DNA from 2 places in the Psychrobacillus sp. NPDC093180 genome. Region 2 is predicted to be linked to the other one. Evidence: a T-box and tRNA genes for the amino acid it is inferred to sense, from the RefSeq annotation. Region 2 holds a T-box; the other holds one or more tRNA genes.

Region 1 (10,288 bases), on a different contig from region 2:
TGTCTTCATATGTATGTAGCGTTGTCCATTCACGAGTCATCTTTATTCCTCCTCTAAAATAACTTTCTTTATTATTGTAGCAAAGATTTTCGGTTTTTCCACATGAATTGCATGTCCAGTATCTTCTATAACCTCTAAATGCGAGTTTGGAAACTCCTGTTGCATTCGTCTAGCAATTGCACAAAACTTTACATCCAGCTCTCCAGTCACTAATAATACCGGGATTGTTATATCACTTAGTATTCCCCAATAAGAAGGTTGCACTCCTGTACTAAATCCTTTCAAACTATTGCTAAGACCAACTGCTGACTGAGCAAGTCTTTCCTTACGAATATTTGCTTGCTGTTCAGGAGACAGCTTTTTTTGCGTTTGGAATAAAGGTATATTCTCCCAAAAGTCAACGAAAGAAATAACTCCTTCTTTCGTAATACGTTCTGCAAGCAACTCATCCGACAACTTTCTTTTCTGTCGTTCCCCATCGTCTGCGAGGCCTGGAGAGCTACTCTCTAGTATTAATCTATCTACAGGATATTTAGCGGTATAGGCTAACGCTAAGCGTCCTCCCATCGAGTAACCGACAAGCGTAAAATGAGTCCACTCCAATTGTTGAAAGATCGCATGAAGGTCTTCTATTTGTTCATCGACATTATAACGGGCAGAATCGACTGGCTTATCCGTCTGTCCATGCCCGATTAGATCAATTGCCAATACTTCGACCGAAGAAGGAAGATTACTAATTACTTCCTCCCAAGTACTACTAGAACCTGTAAATCCATGTAAACAGACAACTTTTTTGGTAGCTCCGATATTATATCGCTTGATATGCATATTGATCGAACGAACCATCACATTTATACTTTCCAACTAGAATCTAACTCCTCCGAAATTCCCACCCATAATTTTCGATGCGTTTCTGTATTGACTTGTCGATTCGTAAATACTTCTATAATACGGATATCTGTCGTCTTAGGCTGCATCAATGCTTGTTGGAATGCTTCCTTCGTATGCACAGCGTCATACTGGGCATCATACATAGCTGCAATATGTGAAAATTCTAAACCAGTAGGGGTTCCGAATAATTGCTCAAAATAATGTGTTTCGGTTGACTGCGATAAATAAGAGAAGATACCTCCTCCATCATTATTCATAATAACAATTGTACAATTTGTTTGATGGAATCTACTCACAATTAGCCCATTCACATCATGTAAAAAAGCAAGATCGCCGATAAGCAAATATCCAGGTCGATTGGTTACAGCTTGAACGCCTAATGCTGTTGATACTACTCCATCAATTCCGTTCGTCCCTCTATTTGCATATATTTGAACATCTTTCTTAGTTTTATTGAAAAAAGTATCTACATCACGGATTGGCATGCTACTGCTAGCAAACAAATCTACCCCATCAGGAAGTGCTTCAAACAATCTACCCGCCAATGCACCTTCATCTTCCTCGTTTGCTATATACGCTTGTATATGTTTTGTCGCGATATCATTCGCTTTTGACCAATTGTGTAAATAACTAGAGGCTTGTTTTTCTTCAATCGGTATCCATAAAGTATTTGTCGCTACTTGTACATGATGCGTTACCGCATGAATAGAATCACGGAAAAGTGGACTTTCATCTACTACTATAAATACTTCTGGCTTGCACGCCTTCAAAAATAAGGTAAGTGGCTTCGAAACAGGCTGCGCCCCAAAACGAATAACAACATTCGGAATAGCGGTTTGTTTAAATGCATCGTTTTTCAAGAGTGCATCATATTGATCAATACATAATTCCATACAATCATCAGGTATCGATGTTCGTAAGTTAGAAAGTGGATCAACTACTACAGGCCATTTAACTGTTCGTGCAAATTCCCAAAAGCCTTCCGTCGAATGTATAGAATCTCCGACAATAAGTAATCCCTTATCTTCACGCATTAGTAGATCTACATACCACGCAGTAAAATCACTACTTGGGACAAGCTTCCCTACTTCTGATATTTGCATCTCAGTTATAGGTAATGACTGCTCCATATTCAACAATAGTGGCTCTCTAAAAGGTACATTTATATGGACTGGTCCCATTGGTGCAGACTTCGAAGTGGACACTGCACGATGAATATGACGCTCCATAAAGGCTAAACCCGCTGTATCCACTTCTGGAAGAGGAAAGTCAACAGACCATTTGACATGCTTCCCAAAAAGATGTATTTGATCGATTGCTTGCGGCGCCCCGACTTCCCGTAATTCATGTGGACGGTCTGCAGTCACCACCAGTAACGGAACCCGTGCGTAAAAAGCTTCCACAATAGCAGGGAAGAAATTCGCTGCAGCCGTTCCAGAAGTGCAAAGAAGCACAACTGGCTCCTTTATTGCTTTTGCAATACCTAATGCAAAGTAACCGGCCGATCGTTCATCTGTCTGACGATAAAATGCAAAGCCGTCGCTTTTTGCAAAGCCATAAGCCAGAGGTGTAGATCTGGAACCGGGACACATTACAATATGTTTAACACCAGCCTGTTTAATTGTTTCTACAAATTGATTTACATAGGATGTTAAATACTCGATGTTAGTCATTCATATTTCCTCCAAGCGTGCGCAGCATTGGTCTAAATTTCACACGTGTTTCTTCAAATTCTTCCATAGAAGAGGATTCTGCTACAATTCCGCCGCCCGCATATAAATACGCATATTCATTTTCGATTAATGCGGAACGGATGCCGACCGCAAACTCACCGTCCCCTTCTGTATTAATCCAACCAATTGGAGCTGCATAATAGCCACGATTCATTTGTTCGGATTCACGAATTATGCTAATCGCTTCTTGACGCGGTTCGCCCCCTAAGGCTGGTGTTGGATGTAAAGCTTGTACTAATTCAAATAAAGAGGAATCCTTTTTCAAATGCCCCTCGATCGGCGTATATAGATGTTGGATATCTCTAATTTTCATAAGCTTTGGTCTTGGTGGTACTTTCAATTCTTTACAATACTGCTCAAATACTTTACGAATCATATCTACTACGTATTTATGTTCGCCTAAGTTTTTAGGATCCGCAAGAAGGGCTTCCCCTAATGCTTTATCTTCCACTGAATTTTTACCACGTTTAACAGAACCTGCAAGTCCCGCAGACTGCGCTTTTGAGTTTTCTACTTTCACTAGCCGTTCTGGAGTCGCTCCAAAAAACATCTGCTCCCCATTTTCTAAACCAAATAAATAACTCTCTGGTTGTTCCATGGCAGCATGATAAATTGCTGTTGCTGGAGAGAAATCCTTTTCAAACATTAACTTAAGAGACCGAGCAATTACTACTTTATTCACTTCATCCTCACGAATCCTTTTTGTTACATCTTCCACCGCATGTAAATACTGCTCTTTTAATCGATCTTCGCGTTTTACTAATGCTGGTTTGGAATGAGTTTGAAGTTCTCTTACTTGGGCAGTGTGTATAAGCGCATCTCTTTCCAACCGTAACCGTTCAAATATATCCGCGCTCTCTTCCTCGTTTGTAATATAATGAATGCTTACAAATGCTCTATCTTGTTGAATTACTAATTGGAATGTCGCCACTACAAAGAATGCTGACGGAAAATTATCCCATTCAGATGTAATGGTGTTTTTAGGATCAAATGCAAATCCACCAAATAAGATTGGCGAAACATCTACTTGTTCTTTAACTAAAGCATTACATAGCTCTTTCCATTTAGAATCAATGTCCGCATATCGATTATCTGCTAAGTTATTTGCTATGGTATGCGCATGACCTAAGCCAACAAGCGTCAATGTTTTTTCTTTGTTTTGCCAAAAAAATCGTTGGCCTTTATATTTTTCATCTCCCGCTTCAAAAAAAGCATGAGCTGATAATCTGGATACTTCTATTGTTTCTGTATAAAAACGTAATGTTGTTTGCTTTTGACCGGTGGTTTTCGGCATTAAAATTACCTCCGTATTAATATCTTGGTGTTAATCATGATGTTTTCTTTTTTATTTCTCTACCCTTTATCATACAACTTTCTACACTTTTCGGCACACATTTAGCAACGAATATATGCTAATATTGATAATGGATTGTTTAAAAGGAGAGAAAATTTTATGTCACATGAACTACAAGCCGACAAAGGTTGGCGCGTCTGGTGGAAATTAACAAGACCCCATACATTAACCGCTTCATTTGCTCCCGTTTTTTTGGGAACGATGATCGCACTCTATTACACAAATATTAACTGGCTATTATTTTTAGCAATGTTAGTTGCTTGTCTTTTTATACAAGCGGCTACTAATATGTTCAATGAGTATTATGATTTTGCTCGCGGACTTGATAGTGAAGAATCCGTGGGTATAGGTGGAGCAATTGTGCGAAATGGTGTTAAACCGAAAACAGTAATGCAGTTAGCATTGCTATTATATGGACTTGCTGGTTTACTAGGTATCTACATTTGCTATAAATCCTCTTGGATGTTACTTGTTGTTGGTGCTGCTTGTATGCTAATAGGCTATCTGTATACTGGTGGACCTTATCCTATCGCCTATACACCATTTGGTGAATTTTTTAGTGGTGTAGTAATGGGTATGCTTATTGTTTTAATAGCGACTTTCATCCAAGTTGGTTCTGTTCCTAATTTTGCCATCTTGCTTTCTATTCCAAGTGCACTACTTGTAGCCGCGATTATGCTTTCTAATAATATCCGAGATCTTGAGGAAGATACAAAAGGCGGCAGAAAAACGATGGCGATTCTTGTAGGTAGAAAAAATGCTATTACAATTTTGGCTTCTTATTTTATCATATCTTATCTTTGGATTGTAGGCTTAGTCTTACTACAAATTATTACACCATGGTCATTACTCGTTATATTAAGTATAAAAAAACCATTGCATGCGATTAAACTATTCAGAGAAAAAGATAATCCGCTTGAAGTAGCTCCTGCTATGAAAGATACAGCACTGACTAATACAATTTTTGTATTCCTTTTAGGAATAGGTTTATTAATCGGTTACTTCTTATAAGAAAAGCGCAAGAAGAAAAAGAAACACTTTTCTTCTTGCGTTTTTTTATGGCTATTTTTTATAAGCATCATAAATTGATGTTATATAAACTAACATAATTTTCAGAATATCATTTACATTTTTTATCTTTTATAATATGATGTTATATATTCTTACATTAGGAGGATGCAAAATGAAAAAAATTGAAACAATTATTCGCCCAGATGTATTTTCGGAAGTTCGTCAAGCACTTGCATTAGAAGGGATTGACGGGCTAAGCGTGACAGAAATTGCCGGTTGCGGCCGCCAAGAAGGACGCACTGGCTTATTTCGTGGGAACAACTATGAAATGGAATTTCATACAAAATTGAAGCATGAAATGGTCGTAGAAGATCATTTAGTAGAGAAGCTGGTAGAAGCCATTTTGAATCACGCATCTACTAATGAAGTTGGTGATGGAAAAATATTTGTTTTACCAGTCGATGAAGCAATCCGTATAAGAACAAAAGAACGCGGTGCAGTTGCCGTAAACTAAAGGAGAGGATTTTATGACAATAGAAATGGTTCAACATTCAATCGACATGTTGTGGATGATGTTAGGTGCTATTTTAGTATTTTTTATGCATGCAGGATTTGCAATGCTCGAAGCAGGTTTTACGCGTTCTAAAAATACACTGAATATTTTAATGAAAAACTTTCTTACAGTATCGCTTGGCGCTCTTCTATATTTCCTCGTAGGGTTTGGGTTTATGTTTGGTGAATCTTTCTTTGGTGCAATAGGTACGGATGGGTTTACACTATTTGGTAGAGAGGATATGGGTTTCTTCGTTTTCCAATCGGTTTTTGCTGCAACTTGTGCAACCATTATTTCAGGTGCAGTTGCTGAGCGAATGAAGCTATCTTCTTATTTATTTTTAGTAGTAGCAATGACTGGAATTATCTACCCTGTTGTAGGTCACTGGATTTGGGGAGGCGGATGGTTAGCTAAACTTGGTTTTATTGATTTTGCAGGTTCTACAGTCGTTCACTTAACAGGAGCCATCGGAGCTTTCGTAGCAGCAACACTTTTAGGTCCTCGCCTCGGAAAATATAGCAATGGTAAAGTGAATGTTATACCTGGCCACAGTATTCCTCTCGGTGCTTTAGGAGTTTTCATCTTATGGGTTGGCTGGTTTGGATTTAATGGAGCAAGTACCTTAGCTGCCGACCCTACTCTTGTCCCTCAAATTATTGCAAATACTTTATTTGCTGCTTCTGCCGGAGTTTTATCTACCGCTTTTTATACGAAACTAAGATTTAAAAAATTGGACGCCTCTCTTACTTTAAACGGTGCACTAGCAGGTTTAGTAAGTATTACGGCTGGTGCTGCTAATGTCTCTCTCATGAGTTCTATCTTAATTGGTTTACTTGCAGGTATTATTATGACAGAAGGAGTTCGCTTCTTAGATGTTATATTAAAAGTCGATGATCCTGTTGGAGCAATAGCAGTTCATGGGATAACTGGGATTTGGGGAACGATAGCTGTTGGACTATTTGAAACTTCAAGTGGACTCTTTGTAGGTGGAGGAGCGAGCTTGATCGTTGTTCAGATATTAGGAATTTTAGCTGTTATTGTTTGGGTTTCTATTACTGTTTCCGGCTTTTTGTTTGCCGTAAAAGTATTTAGTCCGATTCGTGTATCCAATGAGGAGGAAACTGCTGGACTTGATTTTGTAGAGCATGGTTCCCAAGCATATGAACTGAACGATGTATTTCCTGGCATTAGCACAAAAACAGAAGGATTTGCTCAACGCTTAACGGAACTAGGAAAAGCTACTAATTAGGGTTCTCATTCTTCTGAAGACAGAACAAAACTGCTAAAGTACCTACCTCTGGACAATTTAGCTTATGGGAACGATTAAATGGAATAACGCAGAGAATAGGGAAACTGTGCGGTAAAGCTTTATTAGGTATCCGCCGTGATTTTCGCTACATTCGGATGCTTTCCGTGGGGTGAGCGATGAGCCATCCCTTCCGCTTTGGGCGTCATTGGGATGTCTCATTAGCCCAGGGAATAAAGGCTAAGAGCGCCACATCGTGTGGCAACGCCTTTGAAACCAACGTCCTGTTGGCCTCCACAGGAGTCGCCGCTTGTAGCGAAAATCAATGGCAATATCTTTTTTATTAATGATCGACTTGCTAAAAACATAATCATCAACAGTTTTTTGACTAGGCAAATCCAATAAATGGCTAAGGGCAACCAAACAGCTATCGAAGGCAACCAATTCTAGTCTGTGAGCGACCAAATCACTGTTGAGAGCAACTAGGTCTAGTCTAAAGCAACCAAATTACTTCTGAGAGCAACCAATTTTCATAAAACAAGTTTACTTGGAGTGAGACGCCGATATGGATGAACGTTATTTAGGATTACTTTATAAAAAGCTTCCGCTTGCTCGGCTTTGTCGCGTTCACGTAGGACTTTGTCGTGTTCGCAGCTCATTATGTCACATTAAACCATTTATTGGAATTTATTAGTTGGAGAACATCTGAATAAGTTTCATTTGTTAAACAGTGACGCTGATTAGATAGCGTTATCCTCCATAGATTGTAGCGAAAGGGCGTCGACTCCAGCCGGAATAGCTTGAGCTGAAGACCCTGGACAGAGCGTAGCGAAGGAAGCGACTGAAGCCAAGCCGGCGGAAAGCGTACGCCCTGCAGCGGAAATCTTAGCGGATTCTTCATTCCATTCACTACTTCGCAGTTTCCCTATACCACGATTAAATTAAAGCATGTCGTTCCTTATAATCTTTTTAAAAAGTTCCCTCATGTCTAAACCTTTTATAGTTTCCTAACCAATGAAAAAAGCATGCTTCCTAATTGGAAACATGCTTTTTATAATGACCCCTACGGGATTCGAACCCGTGTTACCGCCGTGAAAGGGCGGTGTCTTAACCGCTTGACCAAGGGGCCAAACTATATGGCGGAGAAGGAGGGATTTGAACCCTCGCGCCGGTTGCCCGACCTACACCCTTAGCAGGGGCGCCTCTTCAGCCACTTGAGTACTTCCCCATATATTGGCTCCGAAGGTAGGACTCGAACCTACGACCAATCGGTTAACAGCCGATTGCTCTACCACTGAGCTACTTCGGAATAATAATAATCCTAAATTGGACTAAAAGCATTGACCTCAAGTTTTTAGGCATACGCTTTAATCAGGAGACTAATTGACCTCTTATTAAAGGTATAGAGAGAAAAAATCGAACTCTCATTAAGTTTTACAGAAATAGAAAAAGCTACTTATTAAATGATATTGATCACTCTTAAAGATTGAAAAAAGCATGTTTCCTAATAGGATACATGCTTTAAAATGACCCCTACGGGATTCGAACCCGTGTTACCGCCGTGAAAGGGCGGTGTCTTAACCGCTTGACCAAGGGGCCAAACATATATGGCGGAGAAGGAGGGATTTGAACCCTCGCGCCGGTTGCCCGACCTACACCCTTAGCAGGGGCGCCTCTTCAGCCACTTGAGTACTTCCCCATATGTTGGCTCCGAAGGTAGGACTCGAACCTACGACCGATCGGTTAACAGCCGATTGCTCTACCACTGAGCTACTTCGGAATAATGGTGGGCCTAAATGGACTCGAACCATCGACCTCACGCTTATCAGGCGTGCGCTCTAACCAGCTGAGCTATAGGCCCATTATTGGAGCGGGTGAAGAGAATCGAACTCTCATCATCAGCTTGGAAGGCTGAGGTTTTACCACTAAACTACACCCGCATTACTATGGTGGCTCAGGACGGAATCGAACCGCCGACACAAGGATTTTCAGTCCTTTGCTCTACCGACTGAGCTACTGAGCCTCTTCAATTTTTATTTACTTGTCCTAAATCTAAAACTAATAAACTTAAATTAATTTAATGGCGGTCCCGACCGGGATCGAACCGGCGATCTCCTGCGTGACAGGCAGGCATGTTAACCGCTACACCACGGGACCATTTGGTTGCGGGGACAGGATTTGAACCTGTGACCTTCGGGTTATGAGCCCGACGAGCTACCGAACTGCTCCACCCCGCGATAATAATATATGTATTAGTTTTAAAAATGGAGGAGGAAGAGGGATTCGAACCCCCGCGCGGTATGACCCGCCTGTCGGTTTTCAAGACCGATCCCTTCAGCCAGACTTGGGTATTCCTCCGGAATATGTTGATGGTGGACCTTGCAGGACTCGAACCTGCGACCGGACGGTTATGAGCCGTCTGCTCTAACCAACTGAGCTAAAGGTCCTAAATATAGCGGCAGAGGGAGTCGAACCCACGACCTTTCGGGTATGAACCGAGTGCTCTAGCCAACTGAGCTACACCGCCAAGAATTTTACTTTAATAATATGGTGGAGCCTAGCGGGATCGAACCGCTGACCTCCTGCGTGCAAGGCAGGCGCTCTCCCAGCTGAGCTAAGGCCCCATTTTTTGGACTGGTCGGGAAGACAGGATTCGAACCTGCGACCCCTTGGTCCCAAACCAAGTGCTCTACCAAGCTGAGCTACTTCCCGTAATATATGGCGCGCCCGGCAGGAGTCGAACCCACAACCTTCTGATCCGTAGTCAGACGCTCTATCCAATTGAGCTACGGGCGCATATATTTTTCATAAAAGTGGTGCCGAGGACCGGAATCGAACCGGTACGGTAGTCACCTACCGCAGGATTTTAAGTCCTGTGCGTCTGCCAGTTCCGCCACCCCGGCACTTTGATGAATCTTTGGAGCGGAAGACGAGGTTCGAACTCGCGACCCCCACCTTGGCAAGGTGGTGTTCTACCACTGAACTACTTCCGCTCGGTTATGAAATTAAATGGTGCGGGTGAAGGGAGTCGAACCCCCACGCCTTGCGGCGCTAGATCCTAAGTCTAGTGCGTCTGCCAGTTCCGCCACACCCGCATGGATATTTTTTAAAAATGGTGAGCCATGTAGGATTCGAACCTACGACCCTCTGATTAAAAGTCAGATGCTCTACCAACTGAGCTAATGGCTCGTACAATGGTGCCGGAGAAAGGACTTGAACCCTCAACCTACTGATTACAAGTCAGTTGCTCTACCAGTTGAGCTACTCCGGCGAAGAATAAATATGGTGGAGGATGACGGGCTCGAACCGCCGACCCTCTGCTTGTAAGGCAGATGCTCTCCCAGCTGAGCTAATCCTCCTGGGTATTAAAATTAATTTGTACTATGTACTTATTGCAAGCCTAGCGACGTCCTACTCTCACAGGGGGAAACCCCCAACTACCATCGGCGCTGAAGAGCTTAACTTCCGTGTTCGGTATGGGAACGGGTGTGACCTCTTCG
Region 2 (10,288 bases):
ATGTGGGAGAAAAAAGTGCTATTACTACCGATATTATCATTATTAATCCGAAATATTTCAATATTTTTTTGGTCATATTCATATGGTTTCTCCCTCCTTTCACTAGAATTATTCCTTCATAAGTAAATATAGCATTTGGATATAGATTTTTTGTAAGCCTCCAGGCTGATATTGGCTGCATCTTAAGTATGAAATAATTTCATTTTAATTAACAATAAAATAACTTCATAAATTAATAAAAATTTATTGTAAATCGATAAATAATGTGTTAATTTAAAATGGACAATAAATAAGTGAGGTGTCTTTTTTGAAACGAGGAACAACATTATTTTTAAAGTTAGCGCTAATTGTGATGGGAATCCCCGTGCTTGCTTTATGTATCTTTGTAGTGCCGGAGATAGCAAATTTTGTAACTGAATTGTATCCAGATCACGCGTATTTGAAATATATCGTTTATCTCGATTTGTATGCAGCGGCAATACCTTTTTACTTTGCTCTGTATCAAGCTTATAAACTTTTAAGTTATATTGACCAAAATGAAGCCTTCTCGGAATTATCTGTAACTGCTTTAAAGAAGATAAAATACAGTGCAAATACAATTAGTATTTTGTTTGTAATAGGAATGCCAATTATCTATATGATCGCAGAGATGGATGATGCTCCAGGTATAATACTAATTGGAATGGTACTAATCTTTGCTACACTCGTGATTGCAGTCTTTGCGGCAGTTCTGCAAAAGCTATTAAAAAATGCCATAGATATAAAATCTGAAAATGATTTAACGGTCTGAGGTGAGGATATGGCGATTATTATAAATATTGATGTAATGTTAGCAAAACGAAAAATGAGCGTTACGGAGCTTTCGGAACGGGTTGGAATTACGATGGCTAACCTTTCCATTTTAAAAAACGGAAAAGCAAAAGCAGTACGTCTTTCTACTTTAGAAGCAATATGTAAAGCTTTGGATTGTCAGCCAGGGGATATTTTAGAGTACAAAAGTGACGAAGAATAAATTACAAAAAGAACATACATCAGGTCCTTTTTCTTTAACAATGGAATTGTCAATCCTAACTAGTTATAAGCTTAATAGATCCAAACCAATAGAAATAGAAATTGGTTTGGATCCATTTTTTACTTGACTGATTTTTCTGCTTCTGTTTAATTTCTGTACAATGGTTTGTGCTGAGTATTTTTATACTTCTATGGGATTTTCCGGTCCGTTAAGCTCTAATTGAAAAAAAGCTAAGTCAAGCCATCTATCGAATTTAAACCCTGCCTTATCGATGGTACCTGAGTGAACAAAGCCTAAGTTTTTGTGAAGGGCAATACTTTTTTCATTTGTCGCATCAATTCCAGCAATTAAGGTCTTGTACTCTCTTTCTTTGGCAATGGAGATTATCTCTTTTAATAAAGAAGATCCGATACCCTTTTTTCTGTATTCCTTATTTACATAAATGGAATGTTCAATGGAGTATTTATAGGCTGGCCATGGTCTAAAGGGACCGAATGTTGCAAATCCAGCCACTTTATTATCTAGCTCGAACACTAATATTGGGTAGCCTTCATTCATCTTTTGTTCATACCATGCTTTTCTATTTTCAATTGTTTGAGGTTCATATGAGTAAACTGCTGTAGTATGGACAATAGCGTCATTATAGATTTCTAAAATGTCCATTAAATCTTTTGGAGTTGCTTCCCTTATCATATTTTTCTTCCTCCTACGAAATGTTTTCTCTATTTATTTTAGTGCTCTTTATACAAAACGTAAATTCGAATTATTTTACGGTAAGACTGTATTTGGAGAAACATGGACTAAAGAAAATACAGCTATGAAAGAAATTTATAATTTGAATATTGCAATTTAATTTCTGAATTGATAGAATTATTTCATATGAATACCTTTGCGTTGAAAAGGAAGAGTAAGTAAGTGGATTTTACAAAGAGAGCCTCTGATGGTGGGAAAGAGGCAAATGAACCTTACCGAATATGACCTTTGAGCTTCGTACCGAAAGAACAGTAGGCTACGACGAGAACGGCACTCGTTATAACAGCAGCAGTATGAACACGTACTGAGTAAGGCAGATAGTGTGAGCTATTTGCAAATTTAGGTGGTAACACGAGTCTACTCGTCCTAATCGTTTTTACGATTAGGGCGTTTTTTTATTTTAAAGGAGGTTTTATAATTGTCAATTTTAATCGGTGGCGCTTGGCCGTATGCAAATGGATCGCTGCATTTAGGACATATTGCAGCACTTTTACCGGGGGATATTTTAGCGAGATACTTTCGTCAAAAAGGAGAGGATGTATTATACGTTTCAGGGAGTGATTGTAACGGCACACCAATTTCGATTCGTGCCAATCAAGAACGTACAACCGTAAAAGCAATTGCAGATCATTATCATCATGAATTTGTGGATTCTTTTCAAAAACTTGGTTTTAGCTTTGATTTATACACACGAACAGATGATGACCATCACCACAAGTCCGTACAAAAAATATTTTTAACCTTGCTTAAAAATGGATTCTTATACAAAAAGAAAATTGAACAAGCATATTGCACGGTAGACGGGCAATTTTTACCCGATCGATTCGTTGAAGGCATATGTCCAAATTGCGGTGCTAAAGCAAGGGGAGATCAATGTGACAACTGCTCCACAATTTTAGATCCACTCGACCTGCTTGAAAAAAGGTGTAAAATTTGTGGGAATGAACCAGAAATTTGGGAAACAGAGCATTTCTATTTTTCGTTCAGTAAGTTTCAAAAGGAATTAGAGGGATACGTTGCAAAAGCAGAGTCTGAGAAACGTTGGAGAGATAATGCTATTGCTCTTACGAAACGTTATTTAGCAGAAGGACTTCCTGATCGGGCAGTGACAAGAGACTTACCAAATGGCATTGATGTACCAGTACCAGGATTTGAAGGGAAAAAGATTTACGTTTGGATTGAAGCGGTAGCAGGATATTATACGGCAAGTCTTGAATGGGGAAAACAGCATAATATAGACGTGACAAAATGGTGGAATGCGGATACGACTTCCTATTATATTCACGGAAAAGATAATATTCCATTTCATACGGTAATTTGGCCAGCCATCTTAATGGGTCTTGGAAATTTAGGAACTCCCACGAATATTATATCGAATGAGTATTTAACGCTTGAAAAACGAAAACTTTCTACCAGTCAAAATTGGGCGGTTTGGGTGCCGGATATTTTGCGGGATTACCATCCCGATTCCTTTCGTTATTTTTTAACGGTCAACGCTCCAGAAAATCGTGATACGGATTTCTCCTGGCGTGAATTTATTTACAGCCATAATAGTGAGTTGCTAGGTGCTTTCGCTAATTTTGTGAACCGTAACCTAAAGTTTATTGAAAAAACATTTGATTCAAAAGTACCTCAAGTAGAGGTAGATGCGACTATACAACAAGACATATCTTCTTTATATCCCACAGTGGGACGGTTAATAGAAGAGGGGCATTTGAAAAAAGCAATAGAAACTATTTTCGAAGCAGTCCGTGCTGCAAATCGTTATTTTGATGAAAGACAACCATGGGTTGCAGTGAATGATAACAAAATACATTGTGAAGAGACACTAGCCACTTGTGTATATATCATTCAAAATTTAGCTCAACTTTTACAACCTTTTCTACCTTTTGGATGTCAAGAAATTGGACATATGTTAAACGTAACAATAAATAAGTGGAATGTTATTGAAAAACTACCGTTACAAATCACATCTATCAAGCCATTATATGAACGCATTGATGTGAAACAAATTGAACTAGAACTAGAAAAACTAAAAGCAAATGCAAATAGAATATAATTTCTGTTATAAATAGGGAAGAGTTACAGACGATCCAGGAAAGTTTATGATGTATACTAGGAATGAATATTAACTAATATAAAAAAGAAAAGACGAGGAGGAAACGGCTTTGCTAGATTTTAAGACTACCGATTTATGCGACGATCATTCAGATTCCTTACAAATTTGTGATATCGAATTCCGTTCTTTCGGAAGAGAAACACGTTTTTCAGGAAAAATAGAAACAGTAAATGTTTTCGAGGATAATGTGCTCGTAGTCGAAGCACTAGAAAATGTAGAAGAAGGCTCTGTCGTTGTAGTAGACGGACATGGTTCTAAACGATGTGCACTCCTAGGCGATCGGCTAGCGGGCATCGCAGAGTCAAGAAAGTTAGCAGGAATAATTATTAATGGTTATGTGAGAGACTCCGCTGAGCTTGCTAAAATGAATGTGGGTATTCTAGCTTTAGGAACATATCCACTAAAAAGTAAAAAAGCTGGCAAGGGCGAGCGTAATGGTACACTTTACTTTGGTGGTATCGAATGGAAGCCAGGAGAGTATGTGTATACGGATGAGGACGGGGTTATTGTTTCTGAACAGGCCCTATTATAGTTTGTAGTAAGTAACAGATACCTTGACTAATTCAAAAGGCGTTCCCTATTTTCATAAAGGGAACGCTTTTAGTATTCACATTTTAATAGCTATGCGTTTAGTCAGTTGACGAATCATCCAGAATGTAAGACCTGCTAGAACGAATATACCTATTACAGCCACATATATAGGAAGTTGCAAGGAGGCGAACATATCATGGACAGGTAAGTCTAATGCAAGGCTGAGTAGTAGATCTTGTGCATAGATTATGAAGAACGCTAGGATAATACAGACTAGGCCAAATAGAACACCAAATCGATAAAACCCAGAGCCGATCAACCAACCGACGAGATAGTAGATAAAAATATTTAAAGCAAAGACGAAAATAGCTAATAGCCAATTACTTTGAAGGTCTATAAAAGGCGTGAAAACAATCGATAGAATTAGCTCAGCAACCATATTACCTTCATCACCCGTAGCATTGCCGAGTGAGCTATCCTTTAGAATTGAAAGGTCTATTAAATTTACTATAAATATTTGAATGACAGAAATAATGCTAGCAATGATTGGAATAGTGATGGAAAGAGCAACAGATGCTATAGCAGATCCTTTAAAATAATCTTTTCGTGTGACCCCATTACTCACATAATAAGGAAGGAACCCGTAAGAAGAGATTATGCCAATAACAAGCATGAAAATATTAGCTGCAATAAAAACTGCATCGAAATAATCGTTCATTTCAATTCCCTTAATAATAGAGAGGATCGCTTTAATAATCTGAACAACGAGAAGAACACCTAAAAAACCGAGTGCCCAAAAGAATTGAACCCAAAACATATCCGTGGCTACCTTGGGATAAATTGTTTTTTGATTCATCTTAGTTTCCCTCCTCAGTTAAGTGGATAAATAAATCCTGTAATGAAATTCGACCTACTTCGAGCCCTCTTTTTTGTGCATTTTTTCTTTCTAGATCAGTTAGTTCCCCATAAACCATGACAGATTTTGTATTACCTAACTGCTGCACATTTAGTAGTTTCATGGACTGTACAAACTCATCGACTTCGTTAGCGGCTCCAGTAATGGATACTCCTTTTGATAGGAGCGTTTCATAGTCTTCCTGTAAAACTAAACTTCCTTTATGCAAAATAAGCACTTCTTCAAAAAGATAATCCATTTCAGACACAAGATGGGTGGAAACAATTATTATTCTTGGATGCTTTGCTTGATCTTCCAGTAATTCTTGATAGAAAATTTCCCTTGTTGGTGCATCCATTCCTAAATATGCTTCGTCGAATATCGTAATTGGGGCACGACAAGCTAATCCTATAGTGACATTGAGTGCGGATTGCATTCCTTTTGATAATTCTTTTACTTTTTTATTTAGTGGTAAATGAAACTTTTGGATAAGATGCTGTGCGTATTCCTTATCAAAATGTGGACGGTATCTTTCCACACCTTCAAGGATTTCTTTTATGTTATCCGATTCTTCTTTATAGTCTTTACTGTATATAAAGGCCACTTGCTGCATGGCATTTGGATTTTCAAATGGTGTTTCTCCGTTAATAGTTAAAGAACCGGACGTTTGCTCTCGAAAAGAAGCTAGTATAGATAGAAGAGAGGTTTTTCCTGCACCGTTTCTCCCTAAAAATCCGTAAATTTTGTTATCACTTAAACGGAATGCTACTTCTCTTAATGCATGGTGATTTCCGTAAGTTAGACTTAAATCGGTTGCTTCTATCGTTAATGTCATGCTTTTTCACTTCCTTTTATTTTTTGGATGTATTCAATGATTTCCCGCTCAGATATCCCTAATTTTTCTGCTTCCTGCACTAATCCCACAATATAATCATCTACAAATGCATCTTTTCGCTTTTGAATGAGCTTCCTTTTTGCCCCTTCTGCTACAAACATTCCAATCCCTCGCTTTTTAAAAAGAATACCTTCATCTACTAACTGATTGACTCCTTTTGATACAGTGGCATGGTTGATTTTGTAAAAAGTCACTAGCTGATTTGTGGATGGAGCCTGTTCTCCTTCTTTCAGCTGATCGTTTACAATTTGATCTTCAATTTTCTCTCGAATTTGCATATATATTGGTTTGTCATGCTCAAGAAGTTTGCTCAATGGATTCACCACTTTTCTATTTAGCTATTATACTTATATGGTTATATACTTATGTGTATAACCATAATGCAATTGAATTTATATGTCAAGAAAGAAAAAAATATCTAGGTATTTTTATAGAACATACGTATGGTATACTCTCACTATAATAGATAGCATAAGGGGGAAGGACAAATGACTGGACGATGTGCGTGGGTAGTTACAAAAGAGCCTCTATATATCGAGTATCACGATAATGAATGGGGAGTACCTGTATATGACGATAGGCAGTTATTTGAAATGCTATGTCTTGAAGGGGCACAGGCGGGACTTAGTTGGTGGACGATTTTGCAAAAGCGAGAAAATTATCGACAAGCATTTGATCATTTTGATACAGAAAAAATTGCGCGTTACACAGATGAAAAAATGCAATCATTAAGAGAAGACACGGGGATTGTGCGGAATAAGCTAAAAATTCAAAGCGTCGTAACTAATGCCAAAGCATTTTTGAGAATTCAGAAGGAATATGGTTCATTTTCAAATTATATATGGAGCTTTGTCGATAACAAACCAATTGTGAATCATTGGAGGACAGCAAAAGAAGTACCGGTTTCAAGTGAAATAAGCGATTATATGAGCAAGCGATTGAAAAAAGATGGATTTAAATTTGTAGGGGGAACGATTTGTTATTCGTATATGCAGGCGGTAGGAATGGTGAATGATCATACGTTAGAGTGCTTTTGTCATCCTTCTAATATGAGAGTCCAAAAGTAAAAGAGTGCCAGGAACTATCTCAGGTTCCTGGCACAAATATTTAATCCCGATTTCCAAAAAATATTTTTAATAATGGAGGGGTAACAAGTGTTGTAACAATAACTACAATAATCATCGCTGTATAGTATTCTGTTGGTAATAGACCGCTCTCTAGTCCCATTGCGGCTAATATTAAAGCAACTTCTCCTCTTGATATCATTCCTGCCCCGATACCCATAGATGATCTCATCTGGAAGCCAGATAAACGAGCCCCAATACCTGAACCTAAGAATTTGGAAAGAATAGCAATTATGGAGAATACAACTATTAATCCAACTTGGTTTCCAATCCCATCAAACGATACGGCAAGACCAATACTGACAAAGAAGAACGGAACGAAAATTCCATATGCGATCGGCTCCACTTTATGCTCAATTTCTTCCTTAAATCTCGTTTGTGCAATAGCGATACCAGCAAAAAACGTCCCAATGATTCCTGCAATTCCAAGATACTCAGCAAAGTAGGCAAAACTAAAACATATGATTAGTCCAGCACTTAATGCTCCTTCTGTAACTTTAAACTTAGAAAATATTTGAATAAACTTCGGAACTAACCATTTAGAAGCTAAAATAATTAGGATGAAGAATAAGATTTTTTTCCCTATTAATAACCCGATACTTACATCTGTTCCAACGAAGAAGCTCATAGCAACAGCCATTAAAATTACAACAATGATATCATCTAAAACAGCTGCCCCGAGTAGGGTTGATCCTTCTTTACTATTTAACCACCCAAGCTCCTTTAAAGTTTGAACAGAAATACTGACCGAAGTTGCGGATAATAACAAACCGATAAAAATAGATTCTGAAACAGATAAACCGTAATATTGAGATCCGATATACCCACCTATGATTGGAGCAATAATACCTCCGATGGCAACGAGTGAAGCGGCTTTTAAATTACGATTTAAATCCTTCAAGTTCGTTTCTAACCCTGCCAAAAACATTAAAAGAAGAACACCGATTTGACTGAAGATAGAAACTATCTCTGTATCATGTACCCAGCCTAAGAGTGCCGGACCTAAAATAATCCCTACTATAATCTTACCTAACACAGATGGTTGCCCTAGTCGAATACTTAACTGACCAGCTACTTTTGTTGCGAGTAAAATGATAATTATTTGTACGATAAACACTAGTTTCCTCCTATAAAACAGTTTTCTGAACATAAAAAAATACATGAAAGGGCCTTTGTGACAGGCTCCTCCATGTATCACGTTTATCATTCAGTTATGAAACTAGTATAACAGTTCTTACACATAAGAACCACCCCAATTATTGGGGAATTTCTTTTACAAGGCGATAGTTAAAATGCCCAATCACCCTTACGGAAAATAGGAACGACCGTGCCATCTTGCTTTATACCATCGATGTCCATCTTGTCAGAACCAATCATAAAGTCAACGTGAACAATGGATGTGTTCATGCCATTTTTTAATAATTCTTCTTGGCTCATTTTTGTACCACCTTGAATGGTCGTTGGATAAGCCGAACCGATAGCTAAGTGATTAGATGCATTTTCATCAAATAGTGTATTAAAGAAAGTCACACCTGATTGAGAAATTGGAGAAGGATCTGGAACTAGTGCAACTTCCCCTAGTCCTGTCCCACCTTCATTGTCAAAAACCAATTTTTTAATTGTTTCATCTCCTTTTTCAGCAGAGATATCTACAATTTTGCCGTCTTTGAAATGCACTTCAATACCTTCAATTAGGGTACCAGCATAGCTCAGTGGTTTAGTGCTACGTACGACACCTTCCATTCGGTGTGTATCTGGAGCAGTAAAGACTTCCTCTGTAGGCATATTAGCGATAAATTCTTCCCCTTTAGGATTATAGCTTTCTGCACATGCCCAAATATGGTTTTTTGGTAAACCTAGCGTTAAGTCCGTGCCTGGTGCGGTATAGTGTAATGCATCGAACTGACTCTCATTTAATATAGCCGCTTTTTCATTTAATGTTTTCTTATGTTCGTCCCATGCTGCAATTGGATCCTCTGCATAAACACGGCAAGTTTTGAAAATTTGGTCCCACAAAGCATCAACTTGTTCTTCCGAAGTTGTTAAGTCTGGGAATACTTGTGCGGCCCAACCTGCTCCAGCTGCAGCTGCAACTGTCCATTTCAAATCATCATTTTGAGTTGCTATGCGTTGTGCTTGGAATGCTTTTCCCGCTATGTTTTGGTAGGCAGCAATTTTTGCAGGATCTACTTCGTTTAGTAGACCTGGATCACTAGATACAATAGAAAGACGACTTACACGACGATTTAAAACATGATCTTCCGATTCTTGGATTTCATAATCTGGGATGTCAGTTAATACTTCTGTAGGTTGGTGCAAATAATGTAGTTTGCTAATTTCATCATCAGACCATTTAATAATAACTTTTTCCGCACCTAAATCGTATGCCTCTTTTGTGATTAATCGTGCTAATGGTGCTTGATCAACCGTAATGGTCATTTTTACCCAATCACCGGATTGAACATTAATACCTTTTGCCACTAATAGTTTTGCATATTTTTGTAAATTCTCTTCGAAATTAGCTAACATCTTTTTTCCTCCAATTTTTTGTCTTCATACATAATTTTAGCATGCTTAAACACAAACCACCCAATATAAATGCTCCTTTATTTTCCTCTTTGTTGCAAAGAAATTCATCGATAAGCTATGATGGGAAGAGAAAGTTATTATGAAATTGGAGGGCTATATATGTATCGTAAAGTAGAAGATTTTATAGAAGATTGGACAGCTTCAGCAGCAGGAACGTTAAAGGTATTTCAAGCAATTACGAACGACAAACTAGATCAAGCAATTGTAGAAGGACATAGCACACTTGGTTGGCTTGCTTGGCACTTGGTAGGTGCAGCAGGGGCATTTGGTCATTTTGCAGGTCTACAGGTTCCGGGACCGGGACAAAATGAGCCAGTACCAACAGATATTTCAGAAATTGTGCAAGCTTATGAGAGAGCAGCTGAAGCAT

Evidence for each region. A T-box is a leader RNA that pairs with one kind of tRNA and senses whether it is charged. The one in region 2 lies ahead of metG (methionine--tRNA ligase), so its partner is inferred to be a tRNA-Met.
Region 1: it has a tRNA-Met gene. The T-box ahead of metG (methionine--tRNA ligase) is inferred to sense a tRNA for this amino acid. The anticodon was not compared.

What each region holds. Positions count from the first base shown of each region.
Region 1 covers NZ_JBIVOJ010000001.1:232-10,519, reverse strand. Annotated here, with positions in the region: gene menB (1,4-dihydroxy-2-naphthoyl-CoA synthase) at 1-40, opposite strand, end outside; gene menH (2-succinyl-6-hydroxy-2,4-cyclohexadiene-1-carboxylate synthase) at 43-864, opposite strand; gene menD (2-succinyl-5-enolpyruvyl-6-hydroxy-3-cyclohexene-1-carboxylic-acid synthase) at 852-2,564, opposite strand; gene ACIP9W_RS00145 (isochorismate synthase) at 2,557-3,918, opposite strand; gene ACIP9W_RS00140 (1,4-dihydroxy-2-naphthoate polyprenyltransferase) at 4,078-4,989, shown strand; gene ACIP9W_RS00135 (P-II family nitrogen regulator) at 5,162-5,503, shown strand; gene ACIP9W_RS00130 (ammonium transporter) at 5,523-6,791, shown strand; tRNA gene ACIP9W_RS00125 (tRNA-Glu) at 7,846-7,917, opposite strand; tRNA gene ACIP9W_RS00120 (tRNA-Ser) at 7,926-8,016, opposite strand; tRNA gene ACIP9W_RS00115 (tRNA-Asn) at 8,023-8,097, opposite strand; tRNA gene ACIP9W_RS00110 (tRNA-Glu) at 8,316-8,387, opposite strand; tRNA gene ACIP9W_RS00105 (tRNA-Ser) at 8,397-8,487, opposite strand; tRNA gene ACIP9W_RS00100 (tRNA-Asn) at 8,494-8,568, opposite strand; tRNA gene ACIP9W_RS00095 (tRNA-Ile) at 8,573-8,649, opposite strand; tRNA gene ACIP9W_RS00090 (tRNA-Gly) at 8,655-8,728, opposite strand; tRNA gene ACIP9W_RS00085 (tRNA-Phe) at 8,736-8,811, opposite strand; tRNA gene ACIP9W_RS00080 (tRNA-Asp) at 8,870-8,945, opposite strand; tRNA gene ACIP9W_RS00075 (tRNA-Met) at 8,949-9,025, opposite strand; tRNA gene ACIP9W_RS00070 (tRNA-Ser) at 9,054-9,146, opposite strand; tRNA gene ACIP9W_RS00065 (tRNA-Ile) at 9,159-9,235, opposite strand; tRNA gene ACIP9W_RS00060 (tRNA-Met) at 9,242-9,315, opposite strand; tRNA gene ACIP9W_RS00055 (tRNA-Ala) at 9,337-9,412, opposite strand; tRNA gene ACIP9W_RS00050 (tRNA-Pro) at 9,424-9,500, opposite strand; tRNA gene ACIP9W_RS00045 (tRNA-Arg) at 9,508-9,584, opposite strand; tRNA gene ACIP9W_RS00040 (tRNA-Leu) at 9,603-9,691, opposite strand; tRNA gene ACIP9W_RS00035 (tRNA-Gly) at 9,707-9,781, opposite strand; tRNA gene ACIP9W_RS00030 (tRNA-Leu) at 9,799-9,883, opposite strand; tRNA gene ACIP9W_RS00025 (tRNA-Lys) at 9,902-9,977, opposite strand; tRNA gene ACIP9W_RS00020 (tRNA-Thr) at 9,984-10,059, opposite strand; tRNA gene ACIP9W_RS00015 (tRNA-Val) at 10,072-10,147, opposite strand; rRNA gene rrf (5S ribosomal RNA) at 10,187-10,288, opposite strand, start outside.
Region 2 covers NZ_JBIVOJ010000007.1:9,336-19,623, forward strand. Annotated here, with positions in the region: gene ACIP9W_RS11475 (alpha/beta fold hydrolase) at 1-76, opposite strand, end outside; gene ACIP9W_RS11480 (DUF2975 domain-containing protein) at 308-790, shown strand; gene ACIP9W_RS11485 (helix-turn-helix domain-containing protein) at 800-1,012, shown strand; gene ACIP9W_RS11490 (GNAT family N-acetyltransferase) at 1,193-1,705, opposite strand; T-box leader at 1,898-2,137, shown strand; gene metG (methionine--tRNA ligase) at 2,184-3,824, shown strand; gene rraA (ribonuclease E activity regulator RraA) at 3,934-4,416, shown strand; gene ACIP9W_RS11505 (hypothetical protein) at 4,492-5,271, opposite strand; gene ACIP9W_RS11510 (ATP-binding cassette domain-containing protein) at 5,273-6,145, opposite strand; gene ACIP9W_RS11515 (GntR family transcriptional regulator) at 6,142-6,483, opposite strand; gene ACIP9W_RS11520 (DNA-3-methyladenine glycosylase I) at 6,694-7,272, shown strand; gene ACIP9W_RS11525 (cation:proton antiporter) at 7,313-8,446, opposite strand; gene ACIP9W_RS11530 (aminopeptidase) at 8,617-9,858, opposite strand; gene ACIP9W_RS11535 (DinB family protein) at 10,018-10,288, shown strand, end outside.